3 regions of the Pantoea sp. LMR881 genome follow, and region 3 is predicted to be linked to each of the others. Evidence: predicted binding sites of a transcription regulator. Region 3 holds the regulator's gene; each other region holds the start of a gene.
The links. The regulator PurR, encoded in region 3, represses purine synthesis genes. The targets are predictions, from matches to a motif close to CANGCAAACGTTTGCNTG.

Region 1 (9,867 bases), 1.3 Mb from region 3:
GGTGTCATATTCGTGACGTCTTACGTGGCAAAATCCTTTGGTCCAACTGTGTTTGGCCAGATGGCGTTTTCAACTTCCTTATTTGCTATGGTGCAAACCGTTGCGATATTCGGTACCGAAACTATCCTTTTCAAGCGCGTAAGTAAAAACGCATCTAAAGGCTTACGTTTAATGACCATCGCACGCACGATGCGGCTGGTTTTATTGTTGCTTACCTCCATTCCGGTGCTCATTTGGGTTTGGTACAACATGCAGGAAAACTTCCTGGTGTTTGCCCTGGCCTCATTTGTTGCCTCGGTCTTTGTCACACAAGATACCTTCAGCGTGTTCAACAATGCGCGTCTCGCTTCACGGTTAAATACCATTGCGAATGCCATTGGCATGCTGTTGAGCTTTGCTATCAGTTTTACCATTGCCTGGTTGCGACTTAATCCGCTGTGGCTCACGCTGTCGATTGTGGCGGTCACGCTGGTGCCTTATGCGATCAAACGCTACAACTTTTACCGTGAACACCAGGATCACATGCCACCACGTGAGAAGCGTAGCGCCTATTTGCGTTACCTCATGTATGCGGGCTTACCACTGGCCATTTCCAGCATCTTTATTTCTGTCCAGGTGAAAACTGCACAAATGTTTTTGGCAGGTATCGCTTCAGCACGCGATCTCGGCTTGTTTGCCGCAGCCAATACCATTGCAGCTTCGTGGATTTTTATCCCCGTAGCACTGATTACGTCATGCTTCACTGAGATTTTCAGAGAGCGCGGCGACATGGCGATTAAGCTGGCAGCACGGCTACACGGTTATGTCATGGGCGTTTCATTATTGATGCTGCTGATCGTTTCCCTGTTCGGCGAGCAGATCACTATTGCGTTATACGGTTCGGAATACACACAGTCAGGAGGGCTCATTACATTACTGTCGATAGCCACAAGCTTTTCGGCAATGGGGACTGTAGCGTATCGCTACATGGTAAAAGAGGGTGGTTTTAACTACTTACTGAGGAAAATCATCTGCTTGATGGTCATCAGTGTGCCGCTTTCCTGGTGGCTGATCCAAGACTACGGCATTATGGGAGCCGCCTGGAGCGTTTTCCTTTCAGAACTCTTGTCCCTTACCGTAATGAATTACTTCTTCAAAAACGGCGTCATTCAAAAGATTCAAGTTTCCTCACTCAACTACAAAACCTACAAATGAGGTCCGATATGCTCAAGTTGAAAGAAGAACTCAGAAGAAGTGTGCAGTATTTTATTAAGAAGATGCCCTGGTCTTATCAGGACCGCATCTACTACTTCCACAAGTTCAAATCATTGCCCAATCTGCGTCAGCCGAAGGTGTTTAACGAGAAGGTGCTGTACCGTAAATTTATCTACGGCGATTACCAGAGTTATGGCCGCTTGTCAGATAAGTTTTCAGTACGTGAATTTATTGCCGAGAAGATCGGTAATGAATACCTGATCCCACTGGTACATGAAACCACCGATCCGACTACGCTGAACAGTTTGCCGTGTTGGAAAGGAACGGTAATTAAGCCGAATCATGCTTCAAACATGGTGGAAATTTTGCTGGAAGAGCCAGATGCGCTGCGTAAACAGCAGATCATTCATGACTGTTATCGCTGGCTGAAAACCGATTTTGCTAACGAAGCCCGCGAAATTCATTATCGCTACATCAAGCCGCGCATTTTAGTTGAGCAATATATTGGCGACGGCAAAAGTGCACCGATTGATTACAAGTTTCACATGTTTAACAAGCGTGATGGCCGGTTTGAATATGTGCTGCAGGTTATCTACAACCGCTGCCAGCCGCTGTTGTCGATGAACTTCTATGTGAATAACCTTGACGAGGCATTCCATAAAATCCGTGATACTGGTTTAGACATTTCTGACGTTATGCCTTCGCTGCAACATGCGCTTGCTCTGAGCAAAAAGTTAGCCAGCGATTTCGATTATGTGCGCGTTGACTGGTATATCCATGAAGAGCGCATCTATTTCGGCGAACTGACATTCACGCCAGGCGCAGGTTTGGTGACCGGGTTAGATCGTGGATTAAATCAAATAATGGGAGACATGTGGATTCAGGATCGCCGCGGCACGCAGAGACCGGGCGTCACAGTAGGGGATGTTAATATTCCTGCCTTGTTGAAGAAAATTTAGGTATACACAGCAATGTAAAAAACCCCGCTTAGCGGGGTTTTTTATTGGGAAAAAATCAAGGCATTGGCCAGTCAGCAGGCGCCTGACTCATCGCCTGAATGAAGGCGTTTTTTGAAATTTCCATGAAGTTATGCACATTGTCCATGCTCAGGGTAATGCCCATCAAGCCGGTCACAAACCAGCAGGTCATTGCTAAACCAACGCCGCCGCACATAAATGCCATAACGTGATGGCTCTCCTGACGAAGTTTCGTTTTCAGGGTGCTGGCAAAAAACATCATGACGGCGCTCAGCAATTCCCAACGCATAACAAGTAGACTGGTGGTTAACGTAGCCATCGGCTGGACCTCAATAAATCAGTAGGAATTCCTGACAATCTGCGGACATCACCGGCGGCACAAAGAGATGTCAGGTAGTCTCTTTTTGTCGTCAACCCAAGGTCATAATGTGACTTGGCTCACATTATATCACTCGATTTTAAACTTTGAACAAAATTTGTATCTTGTATGGTAGAAAAAATTTGATTGAAGTTTAAGCGTAAAGCGAGAAGAGGGGAAAAGCTGAAGGAAAACAAAAGAAAGGCGCGCCCAGGGTAGGCGCACAGAAAATCACCGAACCGGGCAGCACTCACCGGTGGTCCGTTGAGTAAAACTGGCCATACTCTCGCTGCAATCAAAGTTGAACAGACGCGGACGCTGAATGGCCTGACGACGCATAGTGTGGCGATAAGCGGTAGGCGTTTGAGAGAACTGGCGACGGAAAACGCGCGAGAACGTTTGCTGCGAGTCATAGCCATACTGCATGGCAATATCAAAAACAGGGCGCTGCGTTTGGCGCAGGGCTTCCGCAGCCAGCGTCAGGCGGCGTTCACGAATATATCCACCCAGCGTCTGTTTCGTAACGCTACGGAACATACGTTGCAGATGCCATTTCGAATAACCTGATTTGGCTGCCACTTCATCAATAGACAAAGACTTGTCCAGGTTTTCGTCGATCCAGTGTGTCAGGGAATGAATGATCTCTTCTTGAATCATAGTCACATCCTTCTGGTGATTTTTCCCGTCATATTGGCTGTTTTCCAGACGTGGGTTCTGCTGATCCAGCGCCTGGCGAATACATCAATGATTAAAGGAAAAGGAGATTATGCCGTTCTGATGGGAAGCGAGTATAATTCCTCAAGTTAACTTGAGGTAAAGAGCCAAATGAAAAAGATCGCAACTACCCAAAACCGGTATTAACCCCAGGTGAAGTCGCACGACGTAGCGGAGTTGCTGTTTCGGCGCTGCATTTTTATGAAACGAAAGGGCTAATTTCCAGCACGCGTAACGGCGGCAATCAGCGGCGTTACAGCCGTGATGTGCTGCGTCGCGTGGCGATCATTAAGATTGCACAGCGCATCGGGATCCCTTTAGCTACGGTCAGCGACAGCCTGGAACATATTCCTGCCGATAAACGTATGTCGGCACACGAATGGGATGCGCTGACGCAGCACTGGCGCGAGGAGCTGGATAAACGCATCGAAACTCTGACGCGCCTTCGCAACGATCTGGATGGCTGCATCGGCTGTGGCTGCCTTTCAATGCGTGACTGCCCTTTACGCAATCCAGGCGACCGACTGGCGCAGCAGGGTTCAGGTGCGGTGCTGCTCAATCCTGAACAGGATGACAAGCTGGCGGAGCGTGAGTGATGTCTATACTTGGTTGATGTCGCTAAACAGGGAACCATGATGATCACTGTTCACCATCTTGAACATTCGCGTTCGCATCGCGTGTTGTGGCTACTGGAAGAGCTGGACGTCCCGTATCAGATTAAACGCTACCAGCGCGAATCGACCATGCTGGCCCCGGAAGCCTTGAAAAAAGTTCATCCGTTAGGCAAATCACCGGTGATTACCGATGAAAACCGGGTGATTGCAGAATCGGGTGCGATTCTGGAGTATCTGGAAAATAAGTATGATGCAGAATATCGGCTGAAGCTGGCCGATGAGCAAGAAGTGCTGCAGGCGCGCTACTGGCTGCACTATGCAGAAGGATCGCTCATGCCGCTGCTGGTAATGAAACTGATTTTTGGGCGGCTTGGTCAGGCACCGGTTCCCTGGTTACTGCGGCCCGTTGGCGGTGCGTTAGGTAAAGGTGTTCAGAAAGCGTTTCTCGATAAACAGCTTAAACCACACAGGGAAATGATTGAGCAGCATCTCGCTACGCATCTCTGCTTTGCCGGTAAGCGTTTCAGCATCGCTGATATTCAAATGAGTTTCCCGCTCATGGCGCTGAGTCAGCGCGGCGGACTTGCCGATATGCCTGCTACCCGACAATGGCTGGAAACAGTCCAACAGCGTGCTGCCTGGCACCGTGCCATTGAGCAGGGCGGCGATATCAGTCTGCCGGGTTGAATCCTCTCTTACGTTGCGTGGCCTCATCTGTTGCGCAACGCCCTTCATCATAAGAAAATCCTGTTACATCAATGCGCAAACCTTGCGTACAGTCTGTTGCGCAACAGAGCAAGCCGGTCTTCTTTAAACTCCAACGCAATCTTTATCCTGATTATTGACTATTAAGCAGTTGAAAATGTGCCAGCAAACGCCGGATAATCGTTTGCCTTTCTGTTTGCTCGTCTGAAGATGGGCAATGACTTGCGGCAAGGTAAACGTTTGCCCTCTCTCTTTTGCCGGTTGGTACAGAGATATTACCCAGGGAATTTCAGGGCGGCGGTCGCAGGGCGATCCACACAACAAAAATCTTTGAGGCTCAAATATGTCAATTGAATCACGCCCGGCCAGTGGAAAACTGGACGCCTGGTTCGCCATTTCTGCGCGTGGCAGCAGTGTACGTCAGGAAATCCTGGCGGGACTGACCACGTTTCTGGCCATGGTCTATTCGGTTATCGTCGTTCCCGGCATGCTGGGTAAAGCCGGTTTTTCACCGACGGCGGTATTTGTCGCCACCTGTCTGGTCGCCAGCTTTGGCTCCATCATCATGGGATTATGGGCTAACCTGCCGATGGCGATCGGTTGCGCTATCTCCTTAACGGCTTTTACCGCGTTCAGCTTAGTGCTCGGTCAGCAAATCAGCGTACCTGTCGCTCTCGGGGCGGTGTTCCTGATGGGGGTGCTGTTTACCTTTATCTCGGTGACCGGTATTCGCTCATGGATCTTACGCAATCTGCCAATGGGGGTGGCGCATGGTACAGGCGTCGGTATCGGTTTGTTCCTGTTGCTGATTGCCGCTGACGGTGTGGGATTAGTGGTGAAAAACCCGGCCCCTGGCTTACCGGTATCGCTTGGTGACTTTAACGCTTTCCCGGTGCTCATGACGCTGTCAGGACTGGCGGCTATTATTGGGCTGGAGAAGCGTCGTGTGCCTGGGGGCATTCTTCTGACAATCATCGCCATCTCCGTGCTGGGCCTGATTTTTGATCCCGCAGTTACGTATCAGGGGTTGTTTGCCTTACCCAGTCTTAGCGATGCCAGTGGTCAGTCGTTAGTTTTCAGCCTCGACATCACGGGAGCGTTGCAGCCGGTTGTGTTGCCCAGCGTACTGGCGCTGGTGATGACCGCCGTGTTTGATGCCACAGGCACCATTCGCGCAGTGGCTGGCCAGGCAAACTTGCTGGATAAAGAGGGGCAAATTATCAATGGTGGGCGTGCCCTGACTACCGATTCGGTCAGCAGCCTGTTTGCTGGTTTAGTGGGCGCATCACCGGCAGCTGTCTATATCGAATCCGCAGCGGGTACGGCGGCAGGCGGAAAAACCGGCCTGACGGCTATTGTCGTCGGTCTGCTTTTCCTGGTGATCCTGTTCATGTCGCCGCTGGCGTATTTAGTGCCAGCTTATGCCACCGCACCGGCGTTGATGTATGTCGGCCTGCTGATGCTAAGTAACGTAGCAAAAATTGACTTCAACGATTTTGTGGATGCGATGGCGGGTCTGCTCACGGCGGTCATTATCGTTCTTACCTGCAACATTGTTACCGGCATCATGCTGGGCTTTGCTGCACTGGTCGTTGGACGTCTGTTTGCCGGAGAGTGGCGCAAGCTGAATGCCGGCACCGTGATCATCGCTGTTGCCCTGGTAACCTTTTACGCTGGCGGCTGGGCGATCTGACTTCTCAACCGGGCGTGCAGCCGCACGTCCGGAATATTCCTCTTTTTCCTGTTTGCCGCACGTGTAGCAATCCCCGTTGCTGGCGGATTGTTTTACACTTTAGCGTCACAACATTGACTGAAAGAGTTGAAGGCGCTTAAGGAAAGCATGGAAATCTTTTTTACTATTCTCATTATGACGCTGGTCGTGTCGCTTTCTGGCGTCGCTGCTCGCATTCTCCCTTTTCAAATTCCCTTGCCGTTGGTCCAGATTGCCGCCGGTGCGCTACTCGCCTGGCCGACCTTTGGTTTACATGTCGACTTTGACCCGGAACTGTTTCTGGTGCTGTTTATTCCGCCGCTGCTGTTTGCTGACGGCTGGAAAACGCCGATCAGTGAGTTCCTGCATCACGGTCGCGAAATCATCGGTTTAGCTCTGGTTCTGGTATTGATCACCGTGGTTGGCATCGGTTACCTGATTCACTGGATGGTGCCTGGCATTCCCTTGATCCCCGCTTTCGCTCTGGCAGCGGTGCTCTCTCCGACCGATGCCGTGGCGCTTTCTGGCATTGTGGGCGAAGGTCGCATCCCGAAAAAAATCATGTCGATATTGCAGGGCGAAGCGTTAATGAATGACGCTTCCGGCCTGGTTTCGCTTAAGTTCGCCGTCGCCGTCGCGATGGGAACCATGGTGTTTAGCTGGGGCGGGGCCAGCGTTGAATTCCTGAAAGTTGCGGTGGGCGGCTTAGTCGCCGGTGTTGCCGTTTGCTGGTTGTATGGTAAATCGTTGCGCCTGCTGAGTCGCTGGAGCGGTGACGATCCGGCTACGCAAACCGTATTACTGCTGCTGCTGCCGTTTGCTTCTTACCTGATTGCCGAGCATTTAGGTGTGTCTGGCATCCTTGCCGCCGTTGCGGCGGGTATGACGATTACGCGCTCCGGTATTATTCGTCAGGCCCCGCTGGCGATGCGTTTACGTGCGAACAGCGTGTGGCAGATGCTGGAATTCGTGTTTAACGGCATGGTATTCCTGATGCTTGGTCTGCAACTGCCAGACATTCTCCAGACGTCCATCGACACGGCCAATGCCGATCCTAACGTCGAATTATGGGTACTGTTCGCTGATATCGGGCTGGTCTACCTGGCGCTAATGGTGGTGCGTTTTGGCTGGTTGTGGATCATGCAGCGTTTCAGTAAGCGTCTGCTAAAGAAAAAACCGATGGAGTTCGGCAACTATTCTCTGAAAGAGCTGTGGATTGCCTCTTTCGCTGGCGTCCGTGGTGCGATCACCCTGGCGGGTGTGCTTTCTATTCCGCTGCTTCTGAGCACCGGTGAACCGTTCCCGGCACGCTATGAGCTGGTGTTTATCGCCACCGGCGTCATTCTGCTCTCGCTGCTGGTTGGCGTCATTATCCTGCCGATACTGCTGCGCGGTTACGACGGCATTGATAAATCAAGCCATCGTCGCGAACTGCAAAATGCCCGCGCCGTGATGGCCAGTGTGGCAATTGAAAGTCTGCATAAGATGGAGTCACGGCTGGAAAATGATACTAATGAAAACATCGATCCTGAACTGCTTAAAGAGGTCAGTCTGCGTATCATTGGTAACCTGCGACGCCGGGCGGAAGGCAAAAATGATATGGAACATGCGCTGTTTGCTGAAAACCTTGAACGGCGTTTCCGTTTGACAGCACTGCGCGCCGAACGCGCGGAAGTTTATCATTTACGTGCCACTCAGCAGATTTCCAACGAAATCATGCAGAAGTTACTGCACGATCTCGACCTGCTGGAAGCGTTACTGGTGACGAAAGAAGAGTGATCCTGAGCCTTCAGGCTGTAGAAAAGGACCCCGTTTCCCTGTTTACAGCCTGGAGATTCAGACAGAAAGGCGCGGTGCATTATCCGGCCAGTACTCCCGACAGCAGGCAATCCACGCCTGTGCGCTGCGCGACAAATAACTGCCTTCGCGCCAAATCAGCCCCAGACTCCACTTCAGTTCTGACTCCAGCGGCAGCCAAAGCAGCGATTGCTTGTCCAGCCGCTGGCAGATAGGCTCCGGCAGGATCGCCAGCCCCATCTCTGCCTGTACCATTGCCGCCAGAAAATCCCACTGACCGCTGCGCACGGCAATATTTGGGGTAACGCCGAGGCGCTGAAACGCCTTCATAAGCTGCCGGTTAAGTGAAAACTCTTCGTTGAAAATCAGTAGCGGATGTTCGGCCAGTTCAGGCAAGGCAAGGTGAGTACGGTTCAGCCATTCGGCACGACGGGGTAAAAGCACACAGAGCGGATGGTGCATCAGTGGCAGGGTATTCAAAGGTAATTCAGCATCGACTGGCAACGCAGTAAGCGCAATATCCAGGCTGCCTGCCAGAACCGCCTGCTGCACGGTTAAACCGCCAAACTCAGAAATTTTTAACTCAACGCCAGGATAGCGACGGCGAAATGCTGAGATCGAACCGGCAATTTGCATGCCGACCATGGGGGAATGCCCAGCCGTAGCTCTCCGGTTTTAAGCTGATTAATGTCGCCAATTTCAGCTTCTAGCTGGTGAAACTCCTGCAAAATTGCCAGTCCGCGCTGATACACCGCCTGGCCACTGTCGGTGAGGTGCAGTCGACGACCATCACGCAGGATCAAGGTGCAGCCTAACTCCTCTTCTAACTGACGCAACATTTTGCTGATGGTCGGCTGAGTAACAAACAGCTTTTGCGCGGCGCGGGTAAAACTTTGCTGGCGTACCACTTCAGTGAAGTAGCGCAGGGCGCGGACATCCATAAACTATTCCTGTTTGGCATGATTTGAATAATATTAATTCATTTTTTTCACCTTCTGTCTGCGATTTATACTGGGCTGGTTAAATTTAACGGGGAGAAAAAATGGCGTTAGCCTTGAGTCCGCGCAGAACGGACAAGCTGCAACGATTTAGCCTGCCGCTACAGTTAGCCTTGTATATCGGCGTCTTTATCGCCTGCGATCATCTGGTGAGCTGGCTGCAGTTGCCGCTACCGGCCAATATCGTGGGCATGCTGCTGATGCTGGTACTGATTGTGACGCGCATCGTGCCGCTGAGCTGGGTAAAGGCGGGTTCAAACTGGCTTCTGGCTGAAATGTTGCTGTTCTTTATTCCTGCCGTGGTGGCGGTGGTTAATTATGGCGATCTGCTGCGGGTAGAAGGCTGGCGCATCTGTGTGGTAATCGCTATCAGTACGCTGTTGGTGCTGGCCTCAACAGCATGGGTGGTTGATCGCATCTATCGCTATGAAGTGGCGCGTGCGGCGCGTAAGCAGGGCAATGATGCGTGATTTGATAATGAGCCTGCTGTGTGTCGCGGTGACATTACTGATCTACTATCTCAACAAACGGCTCTATCGCCGCTGGCGTACGCTGATATTGATGCCGCTGGTGATGACACCGCTGCTGCTGGTGGCGTTGCTTCTGGTCACGCACATTAGCTGGCAGGATTATATTGCCGAAAGCCACTGGCTGCTGTGGCTGCTGGGACCGGCTACGTTGGCTTTTGCTGTGCCGGTGTATGAAAACATGGCGATCATCAAACGTCACTGGCTTTCGTTAAGTGCGGGCGTGTTAACCGCAACCGTTGTCGCCGTGTGTAGTTCAGTCTGGCTGGCAC
Region 2 (9,867 bases), 1.6 Mb from region 3:
CGCCGCCGCTTCATCATTGTCACTTAACACAGGCGCAAGCTGACCGCTGAGCGCCATACGCTGTTGCAGTTCAGCCATTAAGCGTTCGCGCTGCTGCTCCAGCAACTGCTCGTTTAACGTCAGGGTTTGTAACGTCAGACTGAGCCGCCAGCGTTGTAAAAACAGGGTATGTTGCGCACTGCTGAGTTGATGCGCGTCGTTGTGCTGGATAAGTCGGTTTGCTTCTTCGATAAAAGGTGAGGGCAGGCGCGCCAGCAGATCCAGCGTTTCAGTAAGCTGATGGTTAAAATCAGCGTGGCTTAACAGTTGCACACGCTGAAAAAGATGAAACTCCTGCGTCAGATTTTCCGGTACTGGCGTCGCTTTTAGCTCAGCATTAATTTCCGCCTTCCAGCGTGGAACATCCCGCAGCATGGCTTTTTTCAGACCGGGAAATTTTTCAAAAAACAGAGCAAGTTGTGGCGATGCCAGCAGCGCAAGGATCAACTCCTCAATCAACTCGGCTTCGCCAACAGAAAGCAGGGTGCTGAGGGTTTCCAGCGAAATCATTTACGCGCCTGTTTCAACTGTTCCGCAACATCCTGCAAGCTGGTTTCAATCCGCGCCAGCCAGTCATCACTGATAAACAGACATCGCTGATGCTGGCTGAAAAGGTGACGCTGCGCGCGCAGTTGAGTATCCAGCTCATCCAGTGCGTCAGTGATTTCAGTGGGCAGATCGTTGTTATTACTCGCGCCCGGCAGCGTCAGGCGTGCAGCTTGCAGGCTGACATCGCGCACCGCTAAACAGTGCTGGGCATCCACCTGTAAATCCAGCGTCTGGGCAAAGCCGATGCCATTGAGTTTGCCGCGAATATCGCCACCTTTTAGCAACCACTGATTAAGCGCATCGCGGGCAATGACAATATGGTTGACCTGTATATCGTGCAGTGTCAGCGGCTGTTGCAGCATCAGTGTAAGCTGTTCGTCAGTCAGGGTGTCGGGCAGTTCGTAATGGGGTTTGCGGCTGAACATGCCGCTGTGTTTCTCCAGCGTAATCGCCTGCGCAACGCTTTGCTGCTGCTGCAACGCCAAACGTCGCGCCTTAATTTGCTGCAATTTTAGAAGCATAGGTTGCTGCTGCCACGCATATTGCGTCATCAGCTGATCGATTTCACGATCCAACAACTGCATTGATGCGACGTCGTGCCACAGGCAATCTTTCAGCAGGATCAGATCAATCGGCGCAATAGTGGTACGCCCGCTGTAAAATGCGCTGGCCTGCAATAAATGGATGGCTTTTTTCCAGCGACGATCGGAAATGTAAGGCGCATCGGGCTGATTTTCCAGCTGCTGGCGTAGCTGATAGATCAGTTCAAACACATTATCTGGCAAACCGACCTGGCTGATGCTTTGCTGCCACTGTAAATACTCTTCGTCGCTGATACGCAACGTATCCGCGACCGGATTAGCATTTTCATCCTGCTGATGCGTTAACATGCTGCGGAAGTTTTGCTTTTCATGCACGTTATCCAGCCACAGACGAATTAACATGCGGTCATACAGGGCTTCCAGCCCGCTGTCAGCTTCCGGTAACTCATTGGACGCCGTCACCAGCAGTCGCATAGGAATTTTTTCTTCGCAATCACCGTTGCGAAAGCGGCGTTCGTTGATGGCCGTCAGCAAGGTATTCAAAATTGCCGGGCCGGCTTTCCAAATCTCATCAAGAAAAACGATTTCAGCATCAGGCAGATAGCCTTTGGTCAGCCGCTGATAACGCCCTTCGTCTTTCAGTGCCTGAATCGACAAAGGTCCAAACACCTCTTCAGGCGTTGAGAATCGGGTCATTAAATATTCAAAAGCGCGGGCATTCTGGAAAGCATATTTCAGGCGACGCGCAATCAGGCTTTTGGCAATGCCAGGTGGCCCCAGCAGAAAAACGCTTTCACCGCTCAACGCGGCCAGCAAACAGAGGCGAATTGCATGATGTCGCTCATATAAACCTTTTTCTAATGCATTGCTAAGGCGAGAAATTCTTTCTGCCAAAAGATGGGGTTGAGCCATAATCACATCATTGTCCTTTCTATCGTCGAGCCGCCACGCTTCAGCGAGCACCACACTTTATCGATTATGATGCGTGAAAGCGTTGATAGCTGTCAGCTTTTTTGTTTCAGAAGGTTCAGCAAGGTTAAAACATACATTAATTACCTGTTTTAACAGGTAAAAATGCCGGGTGGCTTAAAGGCAGAGAGTTTCAGGGTATAGGTTTTTTTGCGAATACGTGCATACTGTGCGCTTTTTGATGGCATGAGCGAGAGGATTTTGTGCCTCTTAGACTCCAACAAAAGATAACGCTATGAGCTCGGAAAATAAGCAGTCGCTCGGTGGATTAACGCTGGCCGCTATTGGTGTGGTTTACGGGGATATCGGCACCAGTCCGTTGTATACCTTACGTGAATGTCTTTCTGGTCAGTTTGGTTTCGGTGTGGAACGCGAAGCTGTATTTGGCTTTTTATCCCTGATTTTCTGGCTGTTAGTGCTGGTGGTATCGCTTAAATACATCAGCTACGTGATGCGTGCTGATAATGCTGGTGAAGGCGGTATTTTGACGCTGATGTCGCTGGCAGGCCGCAATACGACCGGGCGCGCCACGGCAGTACTGGTGATTATGGGGCTGATCGGCGGCAGCTTTTTCTATGGCGAGGTGGTGATTACGCCAGCTATCTCCGTTATGTCGGCGATAGAGGGGTTAGAAATTGCCGCGCCCTCGCTCGATCCTTTTATTGTGCCACTCTCCATTGCCGTATTGACGCTGCTGTTTGTGATCCAGAAACACGGCACCGGCATTGTCGGTAAGCTGTTTGCTCCCGTGATGCTGTTGTGGTTCCTTGTGCTGGCGGTGCTCGGCGTCAGTGGCATTATGAAAAACCCCGATGTTTTGCAGTCTCTGAATCCTGCGCATGCTGCTCACTTTTTCCTGCACTACAAAACGATCTCTTTCTTCGCGCTTGGCGCTGTGGTTCTGGCGATAACCGGCGTTGAAGCACTCTATGCTGACATGGGTCACTTCGGTAAAGTGCCGATTCGCCTTGCCTGGTTTTCCGTGGTGTTACCGTCGCTGGTGCTGAACTATTTTGGTCAGGGGGCGTTATTGCTGAGCGATCCTGCGGCGATTAAAAACCCGTTCTTCCTGCTGGCACCGGAATGGGCGCTGATCCCATTGCTAATCCTTGCGACGCTGGCGACAGTTATTGCATCGCAAGCGGTCATTTCTGGGGTGTTCTCGTTGACGCGTCAGGCGGTTCGTCTGGGTTATCTGCCAGGCATGCGCATTATTCACACCTCAGAAATGGAGTCGGGTCAGATCTATATTCCGACGATTAACTGGGTACTCTATTTTGCGGTGCTGATTGTGATCATCAGCTTCGAACACTCCAGCAATCTGGCGGCGGCTTACGGCATTGCGGTAACAGGTACCATGGTGCTGACCACATTCCTTTCCTGTACGGTGGCGCTGAAAAACTGGCACTGGCAAAAGCTGGCGGTCGGTTTGATTCTGCTGCTGCTGTTGTGCATTGATGTCCCGTTGTTTACCGCTAACCTGATTAAAATTTTCTCCGGTGGCTGGCTGCCTCTTTGTCTGGGATTAGTGATGTTTATCATCATGACAACCTGGAAAAGTGAACGCTTCCGCCTGCTGCGTCGCCTGCATGAACACGGCAATTCGCTGGAGGCGATGATTGCGTCGCTGGAAAAAAATCCACCGGTACGGGTTCCGGGCACAGCGGTGTATATGTCGCGTGCACTGAATGTCATCCCGTTTGCCATGTTGCATAACCTGAAGCACAACAAAGTGCTGCATGAGCGCGTAGTGTTATTAACGCTGCGCACTGAAGATGCACCTTACGTACATAATGTGCGTCGCGTTACCATCGAACAGCTTTCACCCACCTTCTGGCGCGTTGTGGCAAGCTACGGCTGGCGTGAAACACCGAACGTGGAAGAGGTATTCCATCGCTGTGGGCTGGAAGGATTAAATTGCCGCATGATGGAAACCTCATTCTTTATGTCGCACGAATCGCTGATTATGGGTAAACGTCCGTGGTATTTACGCCTGCGCGGTAAATTGTTCATGGCGCTGCAGCGAAATGCGTTGCGCGCACCCGATCAGTTTGAGATCCCGCCCAATCGGGTTATCGAACTGGGAACGCAGGTCGAGATTTAACCCAATGCGCCCGCTGGTTGGGCGTGAGCAGACCAGCGCAAGGTAACGCACAACCCGCCGCCTTGTCGCTGGCTAAAAGCAAGCTGCATATCATGAAGCTGCGCGATATTTCGCACTATAGATAACCCCAGGCCGCTGCCGCTTTTCTCCTGGCCCGGTGGCCGCCAGAAACGCTCCCCTAATCGCTGAAGATCGGCATCGCTGACGCCGCTGCCGTTATCTTCAATTTGCAAAGCGTTGGCCTCCAGCCAGACATCAACGTCACTGCCCGATGGCGTATAGCGAATCGCGTTATCGAGTAGATTGCGCACCAGCAATGAGAGCAGCAGCGGATGTCCATGGATCAGCGGTCTGGCCTGGGCGTGTAGACGTAATGACACACCGGCTTTATCAGCCAGGGGGATTGGGCAGCAAGCGTTTCCTGTAAGGTTCGCTGCAAGTCAACCGTTTTAAAAGCGTGGCGGGCATCATCCGCTTCAACGCGGGAAAGTGTCAGTAGCTGATCAACCAGCCGCGTAGCCCGCGAGATCCCCGCATCCAGTTGATGAAGCGCATGGGTACGCATGACCTCATCATCGGTGGCGAGTTGAATGACTTCACTCTGCACCTGCAGCGCCGCCAGTGGACTGCGCAGCTCGTGAGCGGCATCAGACGTAAAGCGCCGTTCACGTTGCATCATGGCGTTAATGCGATGGAATAATCCATTTAACGCAATGATGAGAGGCTGTACCTCTTTCGGTACGCGCCCGGTCTGTAAGGGCGTATCATCATCAGGCGCGCGCTGCGTCAGTTTTTGCGCCAGCTGTTTCAACGGGCGCAGCTCATACCAGACTAATCCAGTCAGCAGAATTAACATAAAAGGCAGCGCGATCAGCCACGGCATGACGCTGGCATTCACTAAATCTCTGGTCATATCATCACGATATTCCCACTCCTGGCCGACCACGACGCGAAACTGTTTATCTGGCGTAGTAAGCCAGACAACCCGCCACGGATCGTCGTCGCCGTTTAGATGAGTATCGTGAAAACCTTGATACTCCGCTTCAAACGGTAAATTTTTGCCGTTATCACCATCGTCCAGTACGTGTTTGCCCTCGCGGCTAAAGACCGCAAAAGCCAGCGCATCGTCGTCCTGATCGCCGCGATGATGGCGCAGCAACTGCCTGGTTTTTGGCAGTGAAACATTATCCAGCGTAGTAAAATCCAGGCTGAGCAGGCGCTTAGCCAGCAACATTTGCTGCGTATCAAATAATTCGTTGAGCGTTTCGCGCGTTTTATACCATGCGCCCAGGCTGGCACTGCCCCAGCAAATGCCCAGCAGCAAAACGACACCAATACCCAGGCGTAGAAACAGGCTCATTGATCGCATGCCACCTCTCCCAGCGTATAACCTACGCCGTGAACGGTACGAATAAAACGGCTTCCGAGTTTTTTACGCAGGTGATGAATGTGAACTTCTACCGCGTTGCTGGAGACATCCGCGTCCCAGTTATACAGCTTTTCCTCTAACTGGCTGCGCGTCAGCACCCGGCCAGGGCTGCGCATAAACAGTTCAAGCAGCGCCAGTTCGCGGCTTTTTAATTCTACAGCGGTGCCAGCCACCATCACGCTGTGGTTACCGGGTACAAGTACTACATTGCCATGGCGAAGTTCGGGTTGCAGTTGGCCATGACGTCGTCGAATGAGCGCCTGTAAACGTGCCGCCACTTCGGTTAACGCAAAGGGTTTGCACAGATAATCATCTGCGCCCAGTTGCAAACCTTCCACTCGCTGATCAAGCGCATCACGTGCTGTGAGAATTAAAACCGGCACGTCGTGTCCCTGCTGACGCCACTGACGTAAAATATCCAGTCCGTCGCGTTCTGGCAGAGAGAGGTCAAGGATCACTGCATCCCAGGGCGCAGCCTCTAATGCCTGATACCCCGCTTCGCCAGAGATAAACCAGTCGACACTGAAACCCAGTTTACTGAGCCCCGCTTTAATGCCGTCGCCAATTAAGCGATCGTCTTCTATTAATAAAATGCGCATCGATTTTCCCTTCAGTGAAAGCGAGTTATACGAAGCACGACGCGGCTTGTACAGCGGCTTTCACAAAAAAATGCTCTTTTTTCGCCTTAAGATCCCGTTAAGAACTCTGTGTTTAACTGGGTACAGCAAAACGGAAACAGGTTCATAAAAAGAGGTGAAAGTATGAAAAAGCAAGCTGCACTGTTAGCTATTGTCATGTTGGCGTCCGCCCCGGTTTTTGCCGCTCAGCAAGGTGGATTTATTGATCCCGACGCACCGAAAACGCAGGTGCAACAGGGTGGATTTAATGCTGACAGCACCAGCGTCGTGACCGTAAAGCAGGCTGAAGAGATGAAAGATGACAGCTGGATCACGGTACGAGGCCAGCTGGAAAAGCAGACGGGGGACGAAGATTATCAGTTCCGCGATCAAACCGGCACGATGACAGTGGAGATTGACCATAAACGCTGGAATGGCCAGACTATTTCGCCTAAAGACCGTGTTGAGCTGACCGGTGAGCTGGATAAAGATTTCAACAGCATCGAACTGGACGTCAAACACGTTAAGAAACTGCCTTAATCCTTCTCTTCAGGACCGCTACGGTGGTCCTGCTTTTCTTTCACGTCACGCTTAACTCAAATCCCTCCCGCTAAGCGCGAAACGTTTCGATAACGATCACATTTCTTTTACTACACGATTGAGTTGATAACGGCTTTTCATACACTGCTGTCAGCGAAACGTTTCGCTGTGGAGTGAATAGATGAAAAAAGGTCGCTTGTTAAACGCTGAACTCTCCTTTGTGATTGCCCGTCTGGGACACACGGATACGCTTACCATAGCCGATGCTGGCTTGCCGATTCCGGCTGGGCCACAGCGCATCGATTTGGCGCTTACCCCAGGTACGCCCGATTTTATACAGGTGGTCAATGCTGTCGCGCTGGAGATGCAGGTTGAGAGTGCCCTGATTGCGGAGGAGATTAAGCTGCACAATCCGCAGCTCCACAGCGCACTGATCGCTGTGCTCGAAGCCTTGCAACAGCACCAGGGAAATACCATTGCCGTAAGTTACACCAGCCATGAGCAGTTCAAACAACACACTCAGCGTAGTCAGGCGGTCATTCGCAGCGGGGAGTGCTCTCCGTTTGCGAATGTCATCCTGAGCGCCGGTGTCACTTTCTGAGGCCGTTATGCAACCTTTATTGCAACTCACAGAAATCGAGAAATCGTTTCCGGGCGTAAAAGCACTGAAAGGCGCATCGCTGGCGGTTTATCCCGGACGTGTGATGGCGCTGGTGGGTGAAAACGGCGCAGGCAAATCAACCATGATGAAAGTGCTGACCGGTATCTACAGCCGGGATGCCGGATCGCTACGGTGGCTGGGTAACGAAACGACATTTAGCGGGCCGAAAGCGTCGCAAGAAGCGGGCATTGGCATCATCCATCAGGAACTCAACCTGATCCCACAGCTTAGCGTGGCAGAGAACATTTTTCTTGGACGTGAATTTGTAAACCGCATGGGTCGCATCGACTGGAAGCGAATGTACGCCGAAGCGGACGCATTACTGAAACGACTCAATTTGCGGTTTAACAGTCACAAGCTGGTAGGCGATCTGTCAATTGGCGATCAGCAAATGGTCGAGATTGCTAAAGTTCTGAGCTTTAAATCGCAGGTCATCATTATGGATGAGCCGACAGATGCGCTGACTGATACCGAAACGCTGTCGCTGTTTCATGTCATCAAAGAACTCAAAGCGCAGGGCTGCGGCATCGTTTATATCTCGCATCGCATGAAAGAGATTTTTGAAATTTGTGATGATGTTACGGTGTTTCGCGACGGTCAGTTTATTGCTGAACGCGCCGTTAGCGATCTGACAGAAGAGAGCCTGATCGAAATGATGGTGGGGCGAAAACTGGAAGATCAGTATCCGCACCTCGAACAGGCACCAGGCGATGTGCGCCTGAAAGTCGAAAATCTCAGTGGGCCGGGCGTACATAACGTCAGTTTTTGCCTGCGTAAAGGTGAAATTCTGGGCGTGTCCGGTTTGATGGGCGCGGGCCGAACCGAACTCATGAAGGTGCTGTACGGTGCACTGCCACGCAGCGAAGGAAAAGTGTGGTTAGGCGAACGAGAAATTGTTACGCGTTCGCCACAGGACGGCCTGGCAAACGGCATCGTCTATATCTCAGAAGATCGTAAGCGCGACGGCCTGGTGCTGGGCATGTCAGTAAAGAGAACATGTCGCTAACCGCTTTACGTTACTTCAGCCACGGCGCTGGCAACCTCAAGCACGCCGCAGAGCAACTGGCCGTGGGCGACTTTATCCGCCTGTTCAACGTCAAAACCCCCTCCATGGAACAGCCCATTGGCCTGCTATCTGGCGGAAATCAACAAAAAGTGGCGATTGCGCGCGGTTTGATGACACGCCCGAATGTGCTGATCCTTGACGAACCGACACGTGGCGTTGATGTCGGTGCAAAAAAGAGATTTATCAGTTAATCAATCAATTCAAGGCTGAAGGGCTCAGCATCATTCTGGTGTCGTCGGAAATGCCTGAAGTATTAGGCATGAGCGATCGCATTCTGGTGATGCACGAAGGCCGCTTAAGCGGTGAGTTTAACCGTGAACATGCCACGCAGGAGAGCCTGATGGCGGCAGCCGTAGGTAAGCAACACAGCGAGGAATTAGTCGTATGAGTACCCAAACGTTACCTTCCAGCCGTCGCTGGTTCAGCAAAGCCTGGCTGATGGAGCAAAAATCGCTGATTGCGCTGATCGTACTGATCGCCGTTGTCGCCAGCCAAAGCCCGAATTTTTTTACCGTCGCTAACCTGTTCAACATTCTGCAACAAACCTCGGTCAACGCCATTATGGCGGTAGGCATGACGCTGGTTATTCTGACGTCCGGCATCGACCTTTCCGTCGGCTCATTACTGGCGCTAACCGGTGCGGTAGCGGCATCGCTGGTGGGGCTGGAAGTGAATGCTCTGGTAGCCGTTGCGGCCTCGCTGGCCTTAGGCGCGGCAATTGGCGCACTAACGGGGACGATTATTGCACGCGGCAAAGTGCAGGCGTTCATCGCCACGCTGGTCATGATGCTACTGCTGCGCGGCGTCACCATGGTGTATACCGACGGCAGCCCGATCAATACCGGCTTTAACGACAATGCCGATCTGTTCGGCTGGTTCGGTATTGGTCGTCCGCTGGGTATTCCAACGCCGGTGTGGTTGATGGCAGGCGTCTTTTTGCTGGCCTGGTACATGCTGCATCACACCCGTTTGGGTCGCTACATTTATGCGCTGGGCGGCAATGAGGCCGCAACGCGCTTATCCGGCATTAATGTCAATCGGGTGAAGGTGATCGTCTATGCGCTGAGCGGCATGCTGGCGGCCCTGGCTGGAACAATTGAAGTTGCACGACTCTCTTCAGCACAGCCCACTGCCGGCACCGGTTATGAACTTGACGCTATCGCTGCGGTGGTGCTGGGCGGAACCAGCCTGGCGGGCGGTAAGGGGCGCATTATGGGAACGCTGATTGGGGCATTGATTCTCGGCTTCCTGAATAACGGCCTCAACCTGATGGGTGTTTCTTCGTACTACCAGATGATCGTAAAAGCGGTGGTAATCCTGCTGGCGGTGCTGGTGGATAATAAAAGCAGTA
Region 3 (9,867 bases):
CCAGAAGCGTTAGCGTTTACCGGTATCGATCCCAGCAATCCTTTACGCGGTGCCGTTAGCGAATATGAAGCACTGCATGCCATTTTCAAAATGGTGCGTAAAGGTATCAAAGATACGGGCTGTAATCGCGCCATTATGGTGGCCCACAACGCGACCTTTGATCTCAACTTTATGACCGCGGCGGCAGAACGTGCCAGCCTGAAACGGAATCCTTTTCACCCTTTTGCCACCTTTGATACGGCAGCACTCAGCGGATTAGTATTGGGGCAGACGGTATTGGCGAAAGCCTGTAAAGCAGCAGGCATGGATTTTGACAGTACCCAGGCGCATTCCGCACTTTATGATACTCAGCAGACTGCAATTCTGTTTTGTGAGCTGGTGAACCGTTGGAAACGCCTCGGTGGCTGGCCGTTGCCCTTTGCAGAGGATGATACCGCAGCGCAACCCACCGAATAAAAGCAAAAAAAGGCCGACATTTGTCGGCCTTTTCTTATTCCGCTTCTTTAAACTTCTCAGCGGTTTCTTTGATCAGCGACTGCAATTCGCCACGCTGGAACATCTCCACGATGATGTCACAACCACCAACCAACTCACCATCAATCCACAACTGCGGGAAGGTTGGCCAGTTAGCGTACTTCGGCAGTTCTGCACGAATATCAGGATTCTGCAGAATATCCACGTAAGCAAAACGCTCACCACAGGCCGACAGTGCCTGTACCGCCTGGGCAGAGAAACCGCAGCTTGGCAGTTTCGGCGAACCTTTCATGTACAGCAGGATCGGGTTTTCTGCGATCTGGCGCTGAATTTTTTCTACAGTACTCATAATTGCCTTCCTTAATTCGTTACTTCGTGTTTGTTTATTGTAGCGACTTCACCCTCGGACTCAAAATGAGAATTTGTTGCCCTGGGGTTAAATCGCCATGTTTGTTAAGTCATTTTAAGACGAACCCCCCATCGCGGTTTTAACCGCGATAAAAGCATTAATAATTTGCAATAATTCCGCTGATATAAAGTGCTGAAATTGCTCATTTTCAGCTCAAATGTCAGCCATTAACAGATTAAAAGAAAAAGGACTTACTTTTTTAAAAAAAAACTGGACTAGAATGGCCCCGGCACTGATCCTTGATCAGATTTTTCCAACTCTGTCAGGCGTATTTCTAAGCTGACAGCTCAACCTGTAACCGGACTATGCGTTTACTGATTACGCTTTTCATCCTGGCATTTGCCCAGCTGTTCTTTAACGTGGCTTCTGCTTCACCGCAGGCACCGGTTAATGCCAGTTCGCATAAAGCGGAGACAAAAAGTGCACGTGAAGATGAACGACGCAAGCGACGTCCGGTAAAAGCATCGGTAAAAAAATCACGCCAGGCCACAACGCAGAAACTCAAACTAAAAAAGCAAAACACGTTGGGGTTGCACAACCGACGTCCGCTAAAAAACGCACGCCTAAAACAGCTAAAAAGCGTTACGGCCATCAGCGTTCATCTGACATTGTGGCGGCTAAAAGCAACGCTATCAGCACCATCAAAATGAGTAAGGCTCACCGGCAGCGTTATCAAAAAGCGCGTGAAACCGCGATGGCAAAGCTGATGGGGCAATTGGGTAAACCTTATCAGTGGGGCGGTACCTCGCCTCATACCGGTTTTGATTGCAGTGGATTAGTCTGGTACGCCTACAAAGATTTGCTGAAATTTAAAATCCCACGCACCGCCAATGAAATGTATCATTTGCGTGATGCAGCGCCGGTTAAACGCGAATCCCTGGAAAAAGGCGATTTGGTTTTTTCCGTATTAATGGCCGCGGCACCGCCGATCATGTGGGTGTTTACCTCGGAAATGGCAAATTTATTCAATCGCCACGGACCGGCAAAGATATTCAGATCAGCGCCCTTGGCGAGGATTACTGGCAACGACATTATATCGGTGCGCGGCGTATGATGACGCCAAAAACGATTCGTTAACGTCAGATCAAAAAAGCCGGGAACTGTCCCGGCTTTTTTATTAATGCAGAATCGCGGTAAAGCTAAACACCACAATCATCAGCAGCGCCGCGCCCGTGGTCGCCAGCGCCAGTTTCAGATCGGTACTCATCTCGTTCTCCTTAGTCACACAGTTTGTAGGGATAAGGCATTTTCCCATACGACCCGGTAAAAATCTCGTTTTATCCGCTCAGCCTTGTTAGAATCCAGCCTTTGTTGCGCAACGCGCGCAACGTCGGTTCCGTTCGCAGTCTTCTTTTGGCGTAATTAACCCGCCCAGACGCCTTTTTACCGGCAAAATTACTGCATATTTGCGGGCAAAACCCTTAGCAGACGCAAACGTTTAACATTATGCTTATCAGCGAGTTGCGATAAGTCCGGGAGTCCTTTTTCATGGCAACAATTAAAGATGTGGCGAAACGTGCTGGCGTTTCTACAACGACCGTCTCTCACGTCATCAATAAAACGCGTTTTGTGGCGGAAGAAACGCGCAATGCAGTCTGGCAAGCCATTCAGGAACTGCATTATTCACCCAGCGCGGTTGCCCGCAGTCTGAAGGTGAATCACACCAAAACGCTGGGATTACTGGCGACCTCCAGCGAAGCGCCTTATTTTGCTGAAATTATTGAAGCGGTGGAAAACCATTGTTTCGACAAGGGTTACACGCTGATTTTAGGTAACGCGCACAACGATCTACAAAAACAGCGTGCTTATCTCTCGATGATGGCGCAAAAGCGCGTCGACGGGCTGTTGGTGATGTGCTCAGAGTATCCTGATGATCTGCTAAAAATGCTGGAAGAGAACCGCAACATCCCTATGGTGGTGATGGACTGGGGCGAATCTCGCGCCGATTTTACCGATACCGTTCTGGATAACGCCTTTCAGGGTGGCTATCTTGCCGGCCGCTATCTGATAGAGCGCGGACATCGCGATATCGGTGCAATTCCTGGCCAGCTGGAACGTAACACCGGAGGCGGCCGCCATGCCGGTTTTTTGAAAGCGTTAGAAGAAGCAGGTATTCAGCCCCGCGCAGAGTGGATTGTACAGGGTGATTTTGAGCCAGACTCAGGTTATCAGGCAATGCAGCAAATTCTGTCGCAAAAACAGCGGCCTACTGCGGTATTTTGCGGCGGCGACATTATGGCGATGGGCGCGATCTGTGCGGCTGATGAGATGGGTTTGCGCGTACCACAGGATATTTCCGTCATTGGCTATGATAATGTGCGCAACGCACGCTATTTCACGCCGGCTCTCACCACGGTGCATCAGCCGAAAGCTCAGCTTGGCGAAAAGGCGCTGGAGATGCTGCTGGATCGTATTACCAGCAAGCGTGAAGAGTCACAAACTATTGAGGTCCATCCAACCTTAATTGAACGTCGCTCAGTGGGTTATGGCCCTTTCCGCGACTATCGCCGCTAAACTTCGCTTAACCACTCTTGATTAAGCGTTTGCGCATCACCCAGGTAATTGAGCAACCAGCCCAGCGCCGGTGATGCGCGATCTTCAGCCCAGCTGACGCAGCAAGGGCTTTCCGGAAAAGCGACTGGCAGCGTCAACTCCACTAACTCGCCTGCATCAAGCAGCGGATGTGCCAGATGGCCCGGCATCATTGCCACACACAATCCTCCCAGCACACAATCCAGCCCGGTTTGCCAGTCCGGCACCACCAGCCGACGCTGATTATCTAACGTCCAGGTCATGCGGCGTGGCAAAGCCCGTGAGGTATCTTCCAGCACCAGTGAAGGCCAGCGCCGTAGCGTGTCATCATCGAGCTGGCTTTCCTGTGTCAATGGATGGTTATGCCTCACCACGCAACGCCAGTTCAGCGCCCCCATATCCTGAAAGGCAAAACGCCCTCCCACCGGAATGGCCTGCGTTGCACCGATCGCCACATCGACACGCCCGTCAGCCAGCGCATCCCAGACACCATTAAAAACTTCATAGCTAATGTGTAATTCCATGTCCGGGAAGTGGCGATAAAAATCTTTACCAGCTGTCGCGTGCGTTCAGGTTTGACAATGCAGTCAACTGCAATGCTCAACTGACCGCGCCAGCCATTGGCCAGCTGCTGGCATTGCCGTCGGGTAGCCAGCATTTTTTTGATGACGCTCCGCCCTTCACGTACAAAATGCTCACCCGCCGGGGTTAAAACTACTTCACGATGCTGGCGTTCAAATAAGGGCACCGCCAGCCAGGTTTCAAGCTGACGCACGGTATAACTAATAGCAGAAGGCACACGATGCAGCTCCTGCGCAGCGGCGCTAAAACTTCCGCCTCTGGCCACGGCATCAACCACTTCTAACGCATATTCTGACCACATAATCTGCCTGCAAAAAATTTAACAGCAATCGGCAAATATTAGCGTTTCACAGCACGAAGTGCACCTTTTACACTCTGCCGCGTTCATTGCTTAAAAATGAGAACCTAATGTTAACCAATAAAACATTCATGCCTTATCTTGCCCTGCTCAGTATGTTGGGCTTTTTAGCCACAGACATGTACTTGCCTGCCTTTGGTGCGATGCAGCAAACCTTTAATACGACACCCGGCATCATCAGCGCCAGTATGAGTCTGTTCCTCGCGGGGTTTGCCTGTGCGCAACTTTTCTGGGGACCGCTGTCCGATCGTATCGGTCGTAAACCTGTACTGCTGGCGGGCCTGGGATTATTTGCTCTCGGTTGCGCCGGGATGTTATGGGTAAACAACAGTGTATTGATGCTGCTGCTGCGTTTCATTCAGGCTGTTGGGGTGTGTGCTGCTGCAGTAAGCTGGCAGGCTTTGGTTGTCGATCGTTATTCACCGTCTCAGGCCAATAAAGTTTTTGCAACCATTATGCCGTTAGTCGCGCTGTCGCCAGCGTTAGCGCCGCTGGTCGGTGCCTGGCTGATCAGCCATTTCCACTGGCGTTCAATTTTTTTGCTTCTGACTGCTGTCGCCCTGATGCTGATCCTCGTGACATTGCGTTTACCGACAGTGCATAAAACGGTGGATGGAAAAACTAAACAGCCTGGTTTTATTACCCTGTTACGTTCGTCAGTCTACAGCGGCAACGTCTTGATCTATTCCGCTTGCTCTGCCAGCTTTTTTGCCTGGCTTACCGGCTCGCCGTTTATTCTGGCTGCTATAGGCTTAACGCCAGCGGATATTGGCCTTAGCTATATTCCGCAGACTCTTGCGTTTTTACTTGGTGGGTTTGGCTGCCGCGCCCTGCTCAACCGACTGAACGGTAAACAACTTTTGCCCGGGCTGCTGGCGCTTTACAGCCTGAGTATTCTGGCGCTGTTTGCCGTTTCGCTGGCCGGAATGAATAATTTGCTCGCGTTATTGTTGCCGTTTTGCGGCATGGCGTTAGCGAACGGGGCTATTTATCCCATCGTGGTCTCCAGCGCCCTGCTGCCTTTTCCTCACGCCACCGGTAAAGCCGCGGCGCTGCAAAATACCCTACAGTTAGGTTTATGCTTTATTGCCAGCCTGGCGGTCTCTGCAGGACTTCAGCATGCGCTTATTACCACCACGCTTATTATGGCGCTGACCATTTTGCTGGCATTACTGGGCTATCGCCTGCAGCGTTATTCTGGCGCACAAACTGACATTGCCTCCTCCAAAACTGCCTGCCAGGATAATTAATAAGACGGCATTGTTTTTAGTTAGCACCCTAACAATAAGCCGTTGAATATTGACCCGCGTGAGAATATACTCATTCGGGTCAATAAATCTGCACCAAATCAACAAGATAATAGCAGGAAATTTTTGGCGACCTTGTCGCTGGGATGGTGTCTGCACGATGTACGTTATCGTTGTGTCAGACTGAAATTGTTCCGTTTCAATCCTCTGTAATACGTCGGATATCTGGCGCACGGGCCATTCCGTGACTTTTCTCACAACCCTGGAGAAATTGACTATTCTTTTTCTCAGGTTCAGGTCGGACAGGTGATGGAGAAGCTATGAGTTCATCGTGTATAGAAGAAGTGAGCCTTGAACAAAACCATTGGTATCGTATCGTTCATGAATTGGTGGAACAGGCTGATATCGAAATCAACGGCTCTCGCCCTGGGATATTCAGGTAAATAACCCTGAATTTTTCAAACGTGTCTTACAGGAAGGTTCGCTCGGCTTGGGTGAAAGCTATATGGACGGTTGGTGGGAATGCGAGCGGCTGGATATGTTTTTCCACCGCGTGCTTAAACATAAACTCGACCAAAAGCTGCCACACCATTTCAAAGATACGTTGCGTATCGCTGCCGCTCGCCTGACTAATCTACAGTCCAGGAAGCGTGCCTGGATCGTCGGTAAAGAGCATTATGATCTGGGAAACGATTTGTTTTCACTGATGCTCGATCCTTACATGCAATATTCCTGCGGTTACTGGAAAGAGGCCTCCACGTTAGCGGAAGCGCAGGAAGCCAAATTAGATATGATTTGTCGCAAATTGCAGCTGGAACCCGGTATGTCGCTTTTAGATATCGGTTGTGGCTGGGGGGACTGGCCGCCTATGCGGCACGGCATTATGGCGTCGCGGTTCATGGTGTTACCATTTCAGCCGAACAGCAGAAAATGGCACAGCACCGCTGTGAAGGTTTAGACGTTACTATTCTGCTGCAGGATTATCGTGACCTTAATCAGCAATTTGATCGTATTGTGTCTGTCGGTATGTTTGAACACGTTGGCCCCAAAAATTACGCGACCTATTTCGATGTCGCTGATCGTAATTTAACGCCAGACGGGTTATTTCTGTTACATACTATTGGCGCAATCAAGACGAATATGAATGTTGATCCCTGGATCGACAAATATATTTTCCCTAATGGCTGTTTACCTTCCGTTCGTCATATTGCTGATGCCAGCGAGCCACATTTCATTCTTGAAGACTGGCATAATTTTGGCGCGGATTATGACACGACATTAATGGCCTGGTATGAACGCTTTTTGCAGGCATGGCCGCAACTGGAAGGTAACTATGGTGAACGCTTCAGGCGTATGTTCTCCTATTATCTCAACGCCTGTGCAGGCGCGTTCCGCGCACGGGATATTCAGTTATGGCAAGTGGTGTTTAGTCGCGGTGTTGAAGGCGGATTACGCGTCGCGCGTTAAGTAAGATAATAAACAATAAAGGCGCATAAGCGCCTTTTTAATTTGTCAGCGTTATTCCTGATGAGGCTGTTCCGCTAATGCTTTCAGGGCGGCGGCATCACGTTGCGCCAGTACGCGCTCCACCGTCTCGACTATTGCCTGAGTGTGGGGGTCGATTTCAATATTAACGCGATCACCAAAGCTTTTTGCGCCTAGCGTAGTGCGCTCTAACGTTTCAGGAATCAGGTAAACGCAAAATTTAGTTTTCATCACATCGCCAACGGTCAGGCTAATACCGTCAATGCCAACAAACCCTTTGTGCAGAATATATTTCATCTGCAAAGGATCCTGAATTTTAAACCACACTTCCCGATTATTTTCTGACTGAATAATTTTGCAGATTTCAGCGGTGGTCATAATATGACCTGACATTAAATGCCCACCGATCTCATCGCTGAACTTCGCTGCGCGCTCAATATTGACTACGTCACCCTGTTTTAAATCGCCGAGGTTGGTCACGCGTAACGTCTCTTTAATAAGGTCAAAACTTACTAAATCGCCGTCAATGGCCGTCACGGTCAGACAGCAGCCGTTGTGCGCTACCGATGCGCCTAACGCTAAGCCCGGCAGTAATTCTGGCGGGAGTCTGACAATATGAGTGCGGAACAGCTCTTTTTCTTCAATGGACACAATTTCTGCGGTGCCCTGCACAATACCGGTAAACATAGTCGTTGCCTCTGCGAAGTTTACGCTAGTTTATCACAGCTAAAGCAAGCTGTTAGGTTTCAGGCGTGTCCGGCTCTTTACAGCCCGAGAAACCGCATTGTGTGACAAAGATTGGAGAAACTTATTACGCCAGTTACACTAGGTCGCGCTCTTCTTTGGGGCTTATTCGCTCTCTTGTTTAACTATTAAGTCAGGTGCTTACGTGCAGAAGTATTTAACAGAAGCGCGTCAATTGCTGGCCCTTGCGATTCCTGTCATCCTGGCTCAGGTGGCTCAAACCGCAATGGGATTTGTGGATACCATTATGGCCGGCGCGGTGAGCGCCACGGATATGGCCGCCGTTGCTGTCGGCACGTCTGTTTGGCTTCCGGCCATTCTGTTTGGTCATGGTCTTCTTCTTGCATTGACGCCCACCGTTGCGCAACTCAACGGTTCAGGCCGCCGCGAACGTATCGCTGAGCAAATTCGTCAGGGTTACTGGCTGGCATCTTTCGTGGCTATTTTTATTATGCTCGTGCTATGGAATGCCGGCTATTTGATCCGGGCAATGCACGATATCGATCCGCTTTTAGCACAAAAAGCGGAGGGATATCTTCATGCCTTGCTGTTTGGCGCACCGGGATATCTGTTTTTTCAGGTGATGCGTAATCAGTGCGAAGGCTTATCAAAGACCAAACCGGGTATGGTGTTGGGCTTCATCGGCTTAATGGTGAATATCCCGCTTAACTATATCTTTATTTATGGACACTTCGGCATGCCCGCTCTGGGCGGCGTCGGTTGCGGCGTTGCGACAGCCTCCGTTTACTGGGTGATGTTTCTCTGTATGCGCTTCTGGGTACGCCGTATGGGCAGTATGCGAGATATTCGCATGGCGAGCCGCTGGTCATCCCCTTCATGGCCTGTGCTGCGCCGTTTAGTTACGCTGGGCTTGCCCGTGGCGCTGGCCCTGTTTTTTGAAGTTACGCTGTTTGCTGTGGTTGCCCTGCTGGTCTCCCCGCTCGGTATCGTTGATGTTGCCGGACACCAGATCGCACTTAACTTCAGCTCTCTGATGTTTGTCATACCCCTGTCGATTGGCGTCGCTACGACGATCCGCGTGGGACATCGACTGGGCGAAGGCTCTGTTGAACAGGCGTGTGTTTCAGCATGGGCCGCGCAGGGCGTCGGGATAAGCATGGCCGCCGTGACGGCAATTTTCACCGTCACCTTTCGGCATGAAATCGCGCTGCTGTATAACGATAACCCTGAGGTCGTCACGCTTGCAGCGCAACTGATGTTTCTGGCAGCCATTTATCAATTCTCTGATTCTATTCAGGTGATTGGCAGCGGCATTTTGCGTGGCTATAAAGATACGCGTTCCATCTTCTTTATCACGTTTATTGCTTACTGGCTGCTGGGTTTGCCCACCGGTTATATTTTAGGCTTAACCAACTGGGTTGTTGCACCATTGGGTCCGGCTGGTTTTTGGTGCGGATTTATTATCGGCCTGACTTCGGCCGCGATAATGATGCTATGGCGTATTCGCCGGTTGCAGCAACTGCCCGCGCAGGTGATTTTGACACGTGCGGCGCGCTAAGTGGTTGAACGGGCCTGAAAAGGCCCGTAACGGCTAAAAAACGGCGCATAGCGCAGTTGCTCAGCAGTCATTACGAAAAAAGCATTTTTCCCCTTGCCAGTCTCTCAGGCTGCCGTTAATATTCGTCCCCGCTGTCGCCCTGACAGCGTGTTGCGCTCTTAGCTCAGTTGGTTAGAGCACCACCTTGACATGGTGGGGGTCGATGGTTCGAGTCCATTAGAGCGCACCAAGTGCGTCCGTAGCTCAGTTGGTTAGAGCACCACCTTGACATGGTGGGGGTCGGTGGTTCGAGTCCACTCGGACGCACCAATATTGAAATGCGCTCTTAGCTCAGTTGGTTAGAGCACCACCTTGACATGGTGGGGGTCGATGGTTCGAGTCCATTAGAGCGCACCACTTCTTGTTTTTCTCTGTTGCGCAACTCCCTTTTTCTTGATCTGCGTCGCTTAACCGCTCCGCTTTTTAATTGGTTTTCGCACACTTAGCGTCTATACTGTGCCGCGTTGTTCACTTGAAA

Region 1: a site for PurR is predicted at 4,792-4,809, ahead of O3W44_RS11125 (NCS2 family permease). Genes of this name have one in related genera too.
Region 2: a site for PurR is predicted at 6,941-6,958, ahead of rbsD (D-ribose pyranase). Genes of this name have one in related genera too.

The regions. Positions count from the first base shown of each region.
Region 1 is NZ_JAPVOK010000002.1:1,976,551-1,986,417, reverse strand. Features, by position in the region: gene O3W44_RS11155 (oligosaccharide flippase family protein) at 1-1,194, shown strand, start outside; gene O3W44_RS11150 (ATP-grasp fold amidoligase family protein) at 1,203-2,153, shown strand; gene O3W44_RS11145 (YjcB family protein) at 2,209-2,490, opposite strand; gene soxS (superoxide response transcriptional regulator SoxS) at 2,761-3,186, opposite strand; partial or broken gene soxR (redox-sensitive transcriptional activator SoxR) at 3,357-3,839, shown strand; gene O3W44_RS11130 (glutathione S-transferase family protein) at 3,879-4,544, shown strand; gene O3W44_RS11125 (NCS2 family permease) at 4,906-6,255, shown strand; gene O3W44_RS11120 (Na+/H+ antiporter) at 6,403-8,052, shown strand; partial or broken gene O3W44_RS11115 (LysR family transcriptional regulator) at 8,110-9,011, opposite strand; gene O3W44_RS11110 (CidA/LrgA family protein) at 9,113-9,538, shown strand; gene O3W44_RS11105 (LrgB family protein) at 9,531-9,867, shown strand, end outside.
Region 2 is NZ_JAPVOK010000002.1:2,302,016-2,311,882, forward strand. Features, by position in the region: gene viaA (ATPase RavA stimulator ViaA) at 1-549, opposite strand, end outside; gene ravA (ATPase RavA) at 546-2,042, opposite strand; gene kup (low affinity potassium transporter Kup) at 2,335-4,203, shown strand; partial or broken gene qseC (quorum sensing histidine kinase QseC) at 4,200-5,572, opposite strand; gene qseB (quorum sensing response regulator transcription factor QseB) at 5,560-6,231, opposite strand; gene O3W44_RS12635 (YgiW/YdeI family stress tolerance OB fold protein) at 6,394-6,789, shown strand; gene rbsD (D-ribose pyranase) at 6,971-7,390, shown strand; partial or broken gene rbsA (ribose ABC transporter ATP-binding protein RbsA) at 7,398-8,904, shown strand; gene rbsC (ribose ABC transporter permease) at 8,901-9,867, shown strand, end outside.
Region 3 is NZ_JAPVOK010000002.1:659,176-669,042, forward strand. Features, by position in the region: gene rnt (ribonuclease T) at 1-456, shown strand, start outside; gene O3W44_RS04880 (Grx4 family monothiol glutaredoxin) at 491-826, opposite strand; partial or broken gene O3W44_RS04885 (C40 family peptidase) at 1,189-1,960, shown strand; gene cydH (cytochrome bd-I oxidase subunit CydH) at 2,001-2,090, opposite strand; gene purR (HTH-type transcriptional repressor PurR) at 2,372-3,397, shown strand; partial or broken gene punR (DNA-binding transcriptional activator PunR) at 3,394-4,298, opposite strand; gene punC (purine nucleoside transporter PunC) at 4,406-5,605, shown strand; partial or broken gene cfa (cyclopropane fatty acyl phospholipid synthase) at 5,923-7,069, shown strand; gene O3W44_RS04915 (riboflavin synthase subunit alpha) at 7,121-7,774, opposite strand; gene O3W44_RS04920 (MATE family efflux transporter) at 7,977-9,350, shown strand; tRNA gene O3W44_RS04925 (tRNA-Val) at 9,503-9,579, shown strand; tRNA gene O3W44_RS04930 (tRNA-Val) at 9,583-9,659, shown strand; tRNA gene O3W44_RS04935 (tRNA-Val) at 9,670-9,746, shown strand.